2 regions of the Faecalicatena contorta genome follow, and region 2 is predicted to be linked to the other one. Evidence: riboswitches for the same ligand, from Rfam matches in the RefSeq annotation. Region 2 holds a riboswitch; the other holds the start of a gene.
The links. A riboswitch is a leader RNA that binds a small molecule or an ion and turns the genes downstream of it on or off. The one in region 2 is predicted to bind FMN.
Positions count from the first base shown of each region.

Region 1 (7,499 bases), 680 kb from region 2:
CATATTCTGGGCGATCTCTGTACATAGGTTGCTGCAGTAAATCATACCTTTATGCCGGTTAGGATTGGCCCTGTTCACCGTATCCCGGTTAAAAGCAAAGGGCGTCCCGGTCTCCACCGCACTGCGGATAATCAGCCGAAGCACATCTTTCATCGGTATGACCCGCTTGCGGATCCGTTCATCCCGCACACAGTCCAGGTACTTTTCCTCCCACTCCTCCCCAAAAGCATCTTCCAGGGCATATCCTTTAATCGTCAGTATCTCATGGGGGCACATAAGATACCAGTCGCTGTCTATATGATCCCGTGCCTGCTTCCAAAAATAATCCGGATAGCAGACTGCGGGAAATACATCGTGAGCCTTCATCCGCTCATCGCCGTTATTCGTCCTTAAATTCAAAAATTCCGGCAGGTCTCTGTGCCACACATCCAGATAAACCGCCACGGCCCCCTGCCGGACCCCGAGCTGGTCCACCGCCACAGCCGTGTCATTGGCGAGCCGTATCCAGCGGATCACACCGCCTGCAGCGCCCTCAAATCCACGGATAGAGCTGCCGCTTGCCCGGACCTTGCCAAAATACATGCCCATCCCACCGCCGTATTTACTGACCTTAGCAAAGTTATCAATGCTGCGGTAGATTCCATCCAGACTGTCCGGCACTGTGTCGATAAAACAGGAGGACAATTGGTGGTACGGCTTTCTCGCATTAGAAAGCGTCGGCGTTGCCATAGTCACTTTCAGCGTGCTGAGCATATCGTAGAAACGTCTGACCCAGATGCTTCTGTCTTTTTTCTCCTGCATCGCCAGATGCATTGCAATTCCCATGAACATTTCCTGGGGCGCCTCCAGCGGTTCCCCCGTCCTGCTGCAGATCGTATATCTCCCAAGCAGCAGCTCCAGACTGGAAAATGTAAACAGATCATTCCTTTTCTTACAAAGCCATGTCTCAAACTCCCCGATCTCTTCCTGGGAATAGTTCTCTAATATATATTTTCCATAAAGCCCCTGTTCCGTAAGCCAGCATATTTTTTCATAAAAGCTGTGGATATGAAATGCCTGCATCTGCCTGTCCAGCTGAAGATCAAAACTGAGCATTCTGATCCTGGCAGCAATCATCTCCCACTTTGGCGCCTCCTGTGTCGTCAGCTCCGCACATGCTTTTACGAGTACAGCCAGTTTTTCCAGATCCGTCAGCCCAGGGCTTAAAAGCGCCTGAAATCTGGCATTCAGCTGCTCCAGCTCGTATTCCTCCTGGATAAATTCCTTCTGAATGCCGGCCAATACGCCTGAAACCCCGGGTATACTTTCTAATTCTGCTGCAATCCGCTGGCGGGATATCCTTCGTCTTGCCCTTCCCTCCCGGTACAGGATATAGCTCTTCAGCTCCTTATAATAATTCTCCTCCATCAGAGTCCGTTCAACAAAATCCTGGATTTCCTCCACAGATATGGCCCGTTCTCCTGCATTTACATCGTCCGGAAACTTCGACTCAATTCTGTCCAGAAGCCTGTTGCTTTCTGATTCCGCAATAGAACTGCCCACACTGGAAAAGGCACGCCCTATCGCATTTTTAATTTTCTCCGGGTCATACACAGCCAGAGCTGCATCTCTCTTATAAATCTTCATAGAATTCTCAAGCCTTTCACACCATATATTTTCACATACTTGCACAATCTATTGTGCCATGTAGAACATATTACCACAACATATCGTTGTTATCAATATACAGATTCTTACATTGTGAGACGAATAGTAGCAGTTCAGGCAAGCCTGAACTGTTACGGCGAATGTTTTAATCCACGTTCGGTTATTTCACAGAGTACCACATATCTTGAAATTAGTCTTCTTGCTGAAGGTAAATTCTATTCGGAATACATAAGATTTTACTTTGATATCATCTATAAACCAAAAATACTCCCAGTCAGGAAGACAGATCAATTAATATTCTGATCCGTCTGCCCGGCCGGGAGCAGTTTTTTATCTCTCACCCTCGCAGAACATGAATTACAAGATGCCCTGGAGCGTGTCTGAAGCATCCTTTTATTTCACCAGATACACATCCGCCTGATTCACGCCCATACTGAGAGCTCTGTCATGATCATTTACATAGATATCAATATGATTCCCTTTCACTGCACCTCCGCAGTCCTCCGCTGTGAATACATGTCCCCCAATAATAACCTGCGTCCCATAAGGAATCACACTCGGATCCACCGCAATCGTCTGTCCTTCCACAACCGGAGTTCCTGTTGCTGTAATGCCTGTCTCCACGTCACAGCATACCTCACAGGAACAGTAATAAGTCAGCTGGTAATCTCCCAGATACTCTCCGTACATATCATCTGTGGCATTCACTTCCCCAATGCTGCTGGCAAAACCGCCGCCCACACTGTCATCCAGGACTTTCACCGCCCACACTGCCTCGGATGTATCCACATTCCCCTGGACGATTCCATAATCTGATCCCATGGCCTCAACGGTCTTTCCGTCTCCCGCATAGATCACAACATGGTGAATATAACCGTCCTTTGCGTAGAATATCAGATCTCCCGGCTGTGCATCCTCCACGGCAATCTTTGTGCCATACTGTGCCTGATCCTCCGCCACTCTCGGCAGATTGTATCCATACTCTTTAAAAATACTCTGTACGAACCCGGAGCAGTCTGCACCTTCTGTAAGGCTGGTTCCGCCCCAGACATAAGGATTGCCGATAAACTGTGAGGCAAACTCTAAAACAGACTGTCTGACACTGCTGCCTGGTACCCCTGATTTTACGGAAGTCAATGTGTAATAGCAGGCCTTGTTCTTTTCCGGTTCTATGATCTCGCTGGCAGTCGGGAAGTTTTCTTCTCCCTTCTCCTCCACAGTCTTATTCACTTCATTCCCTGTCTTAAGATACTTTTTATTTACAAATCCTCTCACATCGCCTGATTCAATATAAACCCACTCTTCATTCTCGTCGGCAAGTACATAGCACAGGCTGTCTGCCTTCAACGTTCCTACAATCCTGGTATTCGTGTCTTTGCCTTCTCTGACGTTGAGCAGTCCGATGGTTGTCAGTGCATATTTCTTGTCAATAACGGTCCTGTTCACCGTTGAATGTGTATGTAAAAACGCGTTATTCTCATTCTGGGGAATTAACTCCTTCGCAACAGAAACCACGCTTTCTATTCCAGTATACTTTGTCTTTGTTCTCTCGGCCTTTTTCTTCGCCCTGTCCTGATACTTTGTTAAAAGCTTCTGTGCATCGTCTCCCCGCAGAACCTCATCCGCTTTCACGAAACCGCGGACCGTGCCTGATTCCACATACAGCCAGCCGTCCTCCTCTTCCTGAAGTACATACAGAAGTCCGTTTGTATTCAAAGAACCAACTGCTCTCGCATTCTCTGTCATCTCTTCACGCACGGATAATTTTGCTTTCGCAAAAGCATACCTTCTTGCCACCGTCCAGAACCGGAAGTCCTTCTTAATTTCGGGAAGCTTAAAAATCTGCTGACCGGCAATCAAGGCCTGATTGTTAGAATGGTCCTGCGCAGCAGGTGCCTCCTGGGCATCTCCGGAATTATTGCCCTCATTCTCCCCATCACTGCCGCTTTCACCGGAATCCGATGGTTTCTGTGTATCTCCGCTCTCCTGGTCTGAACCGTCCTGGCTGCCTCCGGTATTTCCATTGTCGGAGGTGCCGCCATTCTCTTCTTTATCCCCGTCGTCTTTTCCATCTTCGTCATCGCTGCCAGGCTTGTCCGTTGTATTACCGCCCGGTTTATCAGTTGTATTATCTCCCGGTTTATCCGGTGTATTGTCACCTGGCTTATCCGGTGTATTATCCCCTGGCCGGTCACTCCCGTCACCGCCCGGTTTCTCCTCAGGCTTTTCTTCCACCCGCTCTCCTGTAACCGGGTCTACCTTCTGATTTGTCTTACTGTCATGTAAAAACTTGGTCTCCTCATCCTGATAAACGGTGCCGTCCTCCAGCATCTTGAGCACCTCTTCCGAGATATCCACCATTGTTCCGCTTCCGTCAACCGCCGCTGCCTGACGGGCCTCTTCGGGCTGTTCAGTGTCATTTGGCTGCTCTGTATCTTCCGACTGCGCACCGTCCTGTCCCTCTCCGCCTTCCTGTTCCTGCTGTAACGGATCATTCATGCCTGTATCGGCTGCCATAACGGATGCCGGCTGTACAGCCATCATTCCTGCCGACAAGACAACTGCCAGCATTCTTTTGTACTCTTTTGCTTTCATTCTAATTATTCCTCCCGCAAATTCACTGCAATTCTCTATAGGTCTCATACCTCTGCGTAATCATCATTCTCCCGGCTATGGCAGCCCCCCTAAAACTTCCAACGCCGTCCGCCTGTTAAGGCAGAAACTCGCAAAAAAGAGCTTTGCTCTGTATCTTCCTTGTATCTATCTCCTATGAGATCATTATTCTTATATTGTACTCCCTGGCGGGAATGAATGCAATCATATTTTCCCCTCATTACTGTGCAATTTTTTTATTTCTTCTCGGCATTACTGCTTATTCAATTTTGGAATCATCATACGATAAATTGGAATACCCTATTTCCTCTAAATTCCATAAACTATATTGACAGTTCGTACCTGCCCCACTATAATAAATTTAATTGAATAACAAACTATCTTCAGGGCAGGGTGCAATTCCCTACCGGTGGTACAGCCCACGAGCCGCAAGGTATGATTCGGTGCAACTCCGAAGCCGACAGTAAAGTCTGGATAAAAGAAGATGAAAAGTAAACATGCTTTTTATATACTCTGAGATGATTCTATCATTTCAGAGTTTTTTGTTTAGATCGCATAAATTACCTTTTTAAATGTCTTGGATAGATTTTATTCAAGGCATTTATTTTTTTCGGAGGTGATGATATGGATAATTTAAAACACATGCAATCCGCATTGGCGCTTGCAAAAAAGGGCTGTGGGTTTGTGAATCCGAATCCAATGGTCGGGGCTGTTATTGTAAAGAACGGCAAGGTGATCGGGCAGGGCTGGCATGAATACTTCGGGGGGCCGCATGCTGAAAGAAATGCCCTTCGTAACTGTACGGATTCCCCGGAAGGGGCCGTCCTGTACGTAACCCTGGAGCCCTGCTGCCACTACGGGAAAACTCCCCCCTGCACCGAGGCCATAATCCGCAGTGGAATAGCAAAAGTGGTGATCGGCACGCTGGATCCCAATCCGGTCATGGCAGGAAAAAGTGTTGAGATCTTACAAAACAATCAGATCCAGGTTGAGGTTGGCGTTCTGGAAGAGGACTGCAGAAAACTGATAAAGGTATTCCGCAAATTCATAACAACAAAAAATCCCTTTGTCCTAATGAAATACGCTATGACAATGGATGGAAAAATCGCCACTTACACCAAACGCTCAAAATGGATAACCGGCAAGGAGGCCAGACAGCGGGTGCATCAGACAAGGCATGCTTTTTCAGCAATTATGGTGGGCGTGAATACGGTCATATATGATAATCCATCGTTAACCTGCCGTCTGGAAAATGGCAGGAGTCCGGCCCGGATCATTTGTGACACACACCTGCGGACTCCCCTGGAATCAAATGTTGTCCAGACAGCCGGTTCCGTCACAACCTTTCTGGCTACCAGCAGCAAAGATGAAGGGAAACGGAGACAATACCTGGAAAAAAACTGCGCACTGATAGACGTGAAGGAAATAGACGGCCATATAGACCTTACAGACCTTATGGCTGACCTGGGCAGCCGGAATATTGACAGTGTTCTCTTAGAGGGCGGCAGTACTTTAAACTGGAGTGCCTTAGACCAAAAGATCGTGGATGAGACAGAGATTTATATCGCCCCCAAACTTTTCGGCGGTGCAGCCAGCACTCCTGTGGGTGGAAACGGCGTTGCTTTTCCGAACGAAGCTTTTCAGCTAAAAACGTCTTCTGTTTCTCAGATCGGGGATGATTTTCTTATCGAAAGTGAGGTGATATATCCATGTTCACTGGAATCATAGAGGAAGTTGGAAATATTTCCGGTATACATAAAAAGGGGAATTCTGTTCGATTGATTATCTATGCAAAAACAATCCTGGAAGATATCAAAACCGGAGACAGTATCGCTGTGAACGGCATCTGCCTGACTGCCGCTGCTCATGGGGCATCCTCGTTTACCGCAGATGTCATGCACGAAACGCTAAGCAGGACGGCCCTCTCCGGCCTGAAGCAGGGAAGTCCCGTTAATCTGGAAAGAGCAATGCCGGCAGGCGGGCGGTTTGGCGGACATATCGTTACAGGCCATATTGACGGCACAGGGACTATTTCTAAAATTCAAAAGGATACGATTGCTGTATGGTACACAATTCAGACAACCGATAAAATCGCGCGGTACATTATTGAAAAAGGTTCTATTGCGATAGACGGGATCAGTCTTACGGTTGCAGCGGTATCCGGAAACAGTTTTCGTGTCTCTGTGATCCCCCATACTCTGGCACATACAGCACTAATCACAAAAAGGAACGGCGATACCGTCAATCTTGAGAATGACTGTATCGGTAAATATGTGGAGAAGCTTCTGGGCAAAGAAGATACATCTATGATAACAAAAGAGTTTCTACTTAAAAATGGATATTAGGAGGGCATTCAAAATGAAGCTGGATTCAATAAAAAAAGCGGTCGAAACATTACAGGCAGGAAAATTAATTCTCGTCATGGACGATGAAGACAGAGAAAATGAGGGCGATCTTATATGTGCAGCCGAGTACGCAACAACAGAAAATGTTAACTTTATGGCGAGCTTTGCAAAGGGATTAATTTGCATGCCAATGAGCAGAGAAATTGCAGAGCGGCTTATGCTGCCCCCTATGGTTGAGAAAAATTCAGATAACCACGATACTGCTTTCACAGTATCCATTGACCACAAAGATACCACCACCGGCATTTCCGCCGGGGAAAGAGGTTTTACTGCCCGCATGTGTGTATCAGAGCATGCCTCTGCAGCAGATTTCCGCCGTCCCGGCCATATGTTTCCTCTAATAGCAAAAGAGGGCGGAATTTTAGCGAGAAACGGACACACAGAGGCAACTGTTGACCTTATGCGTCTGGCTGGTTTGAAAGAATGCGGGCTTTGCTGCGAAATCATGAGAGACAACGGGGAGATGATGAGAACTTCTGAGTTGAAAAAGTTCGCGGAAAAATACAGTCTGCCATACATTACAATTAAAGAATTACAGGAGTATAGAAAAACAAAAGAAGTTTTGGTAGAATGTGTCTCCGTTACAAGTATGCCCACAAAATATGGGGATTTCACCGCTTACTGTTATGTCAACAAGTTAACCAGGGAACACCATATGGCCCTGGTAATGGGCGATATATCAAGCGGAAATGACATATTATGCCGTGTTCATTCAGAGTGCCTGACTGGTGATGTATTTGGCTCGCTGCGCTGCGACTGCGGGCAGCAATTGGATCAGGCAATGAGAATGATTGCGGAAAAAGGAACCGGCGTGCTACTGTATATGCGGCAGGA
Region 1 covers NZ_BQNQ01000001.1:4,666,106-4,673,604, forward strand. The annotation lists gene MWG26_RS20855 (ribonucleoside-diphosphate reductase subunit alpha) at 1-1,626, opposite strand, end outside; gene MWG26_RS20860 (NlpC/P60 family protein) at 2,041-4,242, opposite strand; FMN riboswitch at 4,636-4,750, shown strand; gene ribD (bifunctional diaminohydroxyphosphoribosylaminopyrimidine deaminase/5-amino-6-(5-phosphoribosylamino)uracil reductase RibD) at 4,885-5,988, shown strand; gene MWG26_RS20870 (riboflavin synthase) at 5,970-6,605, shown strand; gene MWG26_RS20875 (bifunctional 3,4-dihydroxy-2-butanone-4-phosphate synthase/GTP cyclohydrolase II) at 6,619-7,499, shown strand, end outside.
Region 1: it holds a riboswitch for FMN, as region 2 does, so the genes downstream of both, ribD (bifunctional diaminohydroxyphosphoribosylaminopyrimidine deaminase/5-amino-6-(5-phosphoribosylamino)uracil reductase RibD) here and MWG26_RS17845 (ECF transporter S component) in region 2, are expected to answer to the same signal.

Region 2 (7,499 bases):
GCAGCAATGTTACATAGTCTGTGAATGAGATACATTCAAAGCCTGGCTCCCGTACAATCTTTTCATTTTGGGCATCACCTTTTGCAGAACCGACGCCATATTCCACAGGTAGCACGGAAGCAGAAGAAGCCGCCTTATAGATCTCTGTCTGCGTAAATGTAATTGTTTCGTCCGGTGCATACCTACTGACAATCCGCTTGACATTATCCAGCTGAGTCTCCTCTTCCATCCTGAACTCAATTTCCGATGGAGCAATGCGGGATACTGCGGCGATTGGATAGTATACCGTTAGTGCCATAACACCCGATACCGTTAAAACAGCCGCAGAAAGCAATGTCAGCATGATTAAGGTCTTCGCGTTAGAGCGGATGCGGTATATAAAATTTGGTATCGTAATGATTCTGGTTTCTGTGTAAAACGCCCGTTTGTTCCCTTTACGTCTTTTCATTACATAAGGCAGAAAGGATGAAATAAAAAATATAGTACCCATTACAACAAGCATTGCAGTCAGCATACCAACTGGATAAAAGCCGATAGAATTCCAGACGGACTTTGGGCCTCTGGTAATATCCAGCGCCAGCCTATAGCCTGCTATTATCATTACAATTCCAAGCAAAGCAGGCAGACGGCGGCATTTCAAATTCTTTTCCGCTTTCTTTTCAAAGCGTATCATTTCCATAAGAGATGCCTTATAAAGAAATCTGGCATTTGATGCTGTTAAAACACAAACAACCAGCGCAATAAAGCAGGCCGTTTTCATCATGGCATTTGCATTAAAAAACGGGATCTGTGAACCGTCCACCGCGAGTTTCAGAAGCACAGTAATTCCGCTTACAATCCCCTTATGTGCGGCTGCTCCTAAGATGATTCCTGCCAAATAAGCACCGCAGCTTATAAAAATATTTTCAAAAGTCAGCAGGCATAATATGGAAGACTTTCGATACCCCAGTAATGCGTAGACACCAAGTTCTTTTATACGGCGTTTTAGAAAAAAGTGATTCGAATAAGCCATATAAACCACCACAAATGCCATTAAAAATATAGAAATCGTATTGCACATGGACTCTACCCGCCCGTCCGCTGATATTTTATCAAGCATGACCTGGTCCACTGAAAACGAAGTAAATGCGAAGAATACTGTAATCACCAGGGAAACAGAAAATAAATAGAGGGCATAATATGAAACATTTTTTGTCAGGTTTTTATATGCTGCCGTCAAGGTATTCATTGCCTTTCCTCCTGCCTTCTAGTATCGAGCTTAGCTGCTTCCGAGGAGATAGCGTCATAGAACTCCTGTCTGCCGCCGCGTTTGAACAGTTCCCGGATGATGCAGCCGTCTTTAAATATCAATATACGGCTGGCGAAGCTCGCAGTGTAAGTGTCATGGGTTACCATGAGTATTGTAGTATGCAGTTCCCGGTTGGCTTCCTGCAACGTATTCAGCAATTCCGTAGCCGAATTGGAATCCAGCGCCCCCGTAGGCTCATCGGCAAATAAGATCTCCGGCTGTTTCACAATCGCCCTTGCTGCCGACGCCCGCTGCCTCTGGCCGCCGGACAGTTCACCCGGATATTTATTCAGTTGTGATGCTATTCCAAATCTCCCAGCCAGGTTCCACACCATACTTTCGATTTGTTCCGGCGGCAGTTTCATTAAAGTAAGGGGAACAGATATATTTTCCCGGATGGTAAGACTGTCCAGTAGAAAATATTCCTGAAAGATAAATCCCAGATTGTCCCTTCGAAAATCAGCAGCGCTTGTGTTTGCCAGTTTCTTTAAGTTAACGCCTTTGATCCAGATATTCCCGCTTGTGGGCGTATCTATGGTAGAAAGGACATTCAGCAGGGTGGTCTTCCCCGAACCAGAGGCGCCCATAATGCCGACAAACTCCCCTCTTTCTACGCGAAAGGATACTTTATTCAGGCTTGGGTACTGCGCCTTTTCATAGGTCTTCGTTACATCTTCAGCCACTAATAATGCAGTCATTGTGAAATCTCCTTTTACTTTTAATAAGTGTATAATACAAGCGCGGTAAAAAAAACGAATGAGTAAATCAGGCACTTTTTGTGTGGTCCGCCCATTTTCAAAAAAATTAACTTGCGTGTGTTTAAAAAATCCTAAAAAACGGATGCGGCGCCCTCCCTTAAGAAAGCGCCGCATCCGGGCTTTTTTCCGCTATTTTTTTGCCTTGAGCTATCCGTCTTTTCTGAATTTCAGTGCATACATAGGGCCAAACTGTGAGTAAAAGAAATCCAGTGTGACCTCATATTTCTCCCCATCCATCAGAATGACTGCCGGTTTCTCCCTTTGCAGAAATTCCAGCTTAATTTTATTCTTCCTGCAATAATCTTCTATTTCCCGGCAAAAAGCCTCCGCTCCTTTTGGGCATTCATCCAGATCAACGACCAGGTATCTGCCTTTGACAGTTCTGCCATTCAGCTCTTTCGCAATTTTCAAAACAGAACGGTAATCCAGTATCCAGCAGACCAGAACCACTGCCGCATTCACCAGAATGATGTGCCGCCAGGACTCCGACACTATAAAGGACAGCAATACAAAACCGACAGCGATCAAATCGATCCAGTACACAGCTGCCGCCCCTTTAAACCAGCTGCTGACCCTTCCCTTCTCCGGCAGGTAATGTAGCCAAACCAGCAGATTGCCGATCACCAGATATCCTGCCAGGGCTGCGGGAATAAATGGCAGTATCCGGCCCACCTCGTTCATATCTTTTCTAAGACTCAAAAACAGCGCAGTACTCGCAAAAAGAAGCAGCCCCAAAAAGCATCCCTGATAAATCTTCTCTCTTGTCTCTTCAGAAATCCTGTTTTCTTTCATAACAATCCCTCCTTAATCTTGGCTCTGAGTCCTTTTAAATATTTCCTTGAAATATAGGTAACGTCGCCATTTGCAAATTCTGCAATCATAATCCCACCGACTGACGGCTTATAGACCTCCACTTTCGCCATATTCAGAAGCACCGATTTGGATGCCCTGACAAATTCCGGCGGAAGCAGTCCCTCCAGCTCATAAAGACGCTTCCTCGTAGAATAAATATCCTCCCTGGTATGGATATACTGTACCTCCTGCATAGATTCGATGTAGTAAATTTCTCTGCACTTAATCTGATAAATCTTATCGTCCTTGTTGCAGGTTAATATCAGAAACTTATATCTTTCCTGTTCAATAAACTGAGCCAGCCTTTTCGTACTCTCGCTTTCCTCATGCACGCGGATCCTGGCAGATTCTTCCGTCTCTATCCCTACTTTTTCGATCTCCACCTTCATATCCGTTTCCTCCTGCCTTTAATTGAATTGTTTCCTTTTCTGTATTTATCTTATCCAAAATAAAAAAGAAAGTCTACAGAAAACCGGTCAGTGGCTCTTTTGGGCAGGTAAAAGGCTGCCAACCGGGGACTTGAATCCCCGAATGGCAGCCGCATCTTATTTTATCATCTTCTCATTATAAAATTATTTTACTTGCCTGACTCCTTATTACCGCATCCGAAAGATCGGGCTGATCTTTTTATAAATCAATAATACAATCAGGGATACCAGCACACCCTTTAATAGATTGAACGGCGCCACAGCAAACATAACGAATGTGGTAAGACCAGTAATACTTGCATTAATAGCCGATCCCATATCCACCAGCGCATCGATCGGCATCCCAAACGCTGCCGCATATGCCGGAAGAAGGATAAATGCATTCAGTACGCATCCGATCGCCGTCATAAAAATAGTCCCTGCGGTTAGTCCGATAATTGCACTTGATCTGGTGCGCTTTTTCTTGTAAATCAGTCCTGCCGGCACACATAATGCACATCCGATTAAAAAGTTTGCAGCTTCACCGACACCGGCAGTGATCGTCCCATTAATCACCAGGTTTAACAAAATCTTTACAAGCTCAATCACGGCTCCTGCCAGCGGCCCCATTACAAAACATCCTACCAGTACCGGAACCTCACTGAAATCAATCTGATAAAATGCGGGCGCAAATGGAAGCGGGATTTCGAACAGCATCAATACCGTTGCAATGGCTGATAACATTCCGATCTGTGCGATTGTACGGATTCCAATTTTAGATTGTGACTTTTGTACTACATTACTTTCTGTGTTCATAGTCGTTTCTCTCCTTTAATTATACAAATGATTTGAATTGAAAAGAAAGAAAATCTTCATGGAGATCGTGTCTCAGACATAATAAAAACCCCGGATGATAATTCCGGGGTTAAGATTACGCTTTTACGGCATCAATTTCTTCTCTCATCCAGACTTTACTGTCGGTACTGGAATTACACCAGTTCAACCGCTGTCATTATGGCAGTGGGTCGCGGACTATACCGCCGGTTGGGAATTGCACCCGACCCCGAAGAATTCATTCTATTCTATAGGTTATTATAACCCATTGTATGTGGTTATGCAAGCAGTTTTTTTGGTCAATTTTGCCAAAAATTTCACGTAGATCTTTGTATCTCGTTATAAGTAATCTTCGAAATGTCGTAAATTTGTCGTAAACGTTGCTGTGAATTCTGCCGTAAAGGCTATCAAAAATTCGGATTTATATCTGCAGAAATCAGATTACAGCCCTCTGTTTTTCCTCTTCCATTGGCTTCTTATTTAGTTTTTTCATTTGCTGACGGATACGTTCCGGGTTCACTGATTCGTAAACCTTTAAGATCATTTTTTGAGTATCCATCATCTTCATGTTTTGGCAGATTTTCCAATAATTTTTCCCTCAAATAGTAATTTACGGCTAACAAAGTCCAAACATTACTTTACAAATCTGCTTTCCACATTCTGTTCTGAAAATATGATTATACGCATTTAAAGCCGCTGTTTTTGACAGGTTATCCTCCATGATATTTACAAGAAAATCCGCTTCAACAAGTATTTGATAGTCTATTCCATCAATATTATCGTACGTATGATGATTTGCTATCAGATACTGAACTCTTTCAGATACGTAATCTTCAAACCCCAAATCTTTAAGTAACTTTTTTACTATTGCAGGGCCTTCTTTTTCCTGTAATTTTCCGCTACAATCCCCATACTTTTCTTCACATATGTGAATCCCTATGTCGTGAGTCAGGGCTGCAGCTTCAAGAATGAACAGACATTTCCCATCTACATTTTCTGTTTCAGCAATTAGTTTCGCATAACTGTGAACCTTGCAAAAATGCTGAATCCTCTTTGCGTCCCCACGATATAACTCTATCATTGATAAATGTAACTTATTTAACATTTTTAACACTCCTCTAAACGAATAAATATTTGTAGTATTAACGCCTCCAACGTATCCAATAAAATTAATATAAAACGGTTTATCCATTCACAGCTCTCGTAAACGGGTAGACCGTTGCCGACTATACACAACATTCTTCCCTTAAATTCTGGATTGTCGATTTGTATTTGCATTTTACCATATAAGCCTGAGAAGTTCTATTTATTTTCTTTTAATTTTAAGGAATAGTGGGCAGCTGCCTATCAGCTTCTTGTGTATTTCTTTATCACACTTGAGCATTTTGACATAGTATATATAACCTGTATTGAAAAACGAGCTGTGAAATTAGGTGATTCAAATCGAGTTTCCTTAAAATCTGCATATAATCATTGTTCTGTATTGGCAAAGATGGACTAAAAACAAATCAAATGCAAGATTGTATTGAAATCTGCGGAAAAAGATATTCAAAAATCTAAGGAAGGCTTCATTCGCTAGAGAGGTTCTCCTCATTTGGGAATACAAAAATCTTCCTGTTTTTTATTTCCCCAAAATCAACTGCTCCCCGTCCGCTGCAACAACAGCGCTTCGCCTCTCCTTATCGTACTGCACCGTCCCTCCACTTATGCTCCGGATTTCAGGAACATTGTAAAGTACATATGTTATCCTTTCATTTTTCCCACAACTAGACAAATAAATCTTATCTTTATCCGCATATGCCCTCACATTCAGCACAATATTACCATCTTTGTCGGGGATCCGGCATTCTGCTTTCTCTCCCTCCCGTAATTCATAGATACCGATCTGCACATTTTCCGCGAAGGAATACCCGGCTGTTTTTTCATTGCTTCCCATCGGGAGAAGCGAATTCTCGGCCACGAATAAAGGCAGGGAATGATAATCGTATGTTTCCCGGTACCAGCGTCCTCCTTCTTTCCGTTCTCCGTTCAGAAGGTGCGTCCACACACCTTTCGGCAAATAATACTCTCCGATTCCCTCTTTATTAAAAATCGGCGCTACCAGAAGACGGTCTCCAAGCATATACTGCATATCGAGATATTTTACTGCAGGATCATTTTCATATTCCAGGATCATCGGTCGCATCACAGGAATTCCCGTCTTGTGCGACTCCACTGCCATACTGTAGATGTAAGGCATCAACTTCAATTTCAGTTTCGTAAATTCTCTGCACACTTCCACAGATTCTTCGTCGAACAACCATGGCACCCTGTAGCTTTTGGAGCCATGTAGTCTGCTGTGAGTGGAAAGCAGCCCGAATTGCAGCCATCTTTTATATACATCTGCATCGGCTGCCAGTTCAAATCCACCAATATCATGGCTCCAGTAACTGAAACCGGAGAGCATAAAGGAAAGGCCGCCTCTCAATGATTCTGCCATAGATTCATATGTGCCTGTACAGTCGCCTCCCCAGTGTACGGGGAATCTTTGGCCTCCCACCGTCGCACTTCTGGCAAATAAAACTGCCTCCTTTTCTCCTCTTTCTCTCTTTAACAATTCAAATACCGTCTGATTATATAATAATGTATAATAATTATGCATTCCCCATGCATCTGCTCCGTTTGCATAAGTCACATCAACAGGAATCCTTTCACCGAAATCTGATTTAAAACAATCGACTCCCATATCCAGCAGTTCTTTCAGTTTTTCCTGATACCAAATCACAGCTTCCGGGTTCGTAAAATCAATGACTGCCATTCCAGGCTGCCAGTTATCCACCTGCTTTACGCCCAAACCATCGGCGCGCATTAGGAAATAGCCTTTCTTCAACCCCTCCCGGAAGAATCCCGTTCCCTGTGCTACATAGGGATTAATCCATACGCATATTTTCAACCCTTTGTCTTTATATCGCTTTAACATTCCCCTCACATCCGGAAATGTTTTCTCATTCCATTCAAAATCACACCAGTGCAGGCCTCTCATCCAAAAGCAGTCGAAATGGAATACGTCAAACGGCAGATCCCGCGCTTTCATCCCCTCGATAAATGAGTTAACAGTTTTCTCATCATAATCAGTCGTGAAGGATGAACTCAGCCAGAGTCCGAACGACCATGCCGGAGGAAGTGCCGGTTTGCCCGTCAGACTCGTATAGTGCTCAATCACTTTTTTCATAGAACTTCCGCCAATCACATAATAACGCATCTCCTCTCCTTTTACGGAGACGCCGACTGCTTCTACCTTTTCGCTCGCAACCTCAAAGGACACGTCTGTGCTGTGATCCACATAGATTCCGTAATTTTTATTCGTTATATAGAACGGAA
Region 2 covers NZ_BQNQ01000001.1:3,988,692-3,996,190, forward strand. The annotation lists gene MWG26_RS17825 (ABC transporter permease) at 1-1,228, opposite strand, end outside; gene MWG26_RS17830 (ABC transporter ATP-binding protein) at 1,225-1,986, opposite strand; gene MWG26_RS17835 (DUF4318 domain-containing protein) at 2,194-2,838, opposite strand; gene MWG26_RS17840 (LytTR family DNA-binding domain-containing protein) at 2,835-3,287, opposite strand; gene MWG26_RS17845 (ECF transporter S component) at 3,495-4,121, opposite strand; FMN riboswitch at 4,254-4,380, opposite strand; gene MWG26_RS17850 (HD domain-containing protein) at 4,756-5,244, opposite strand; gene yicI (alpha-xylosidase) at 5,761-7,499, opposite strand, start outside.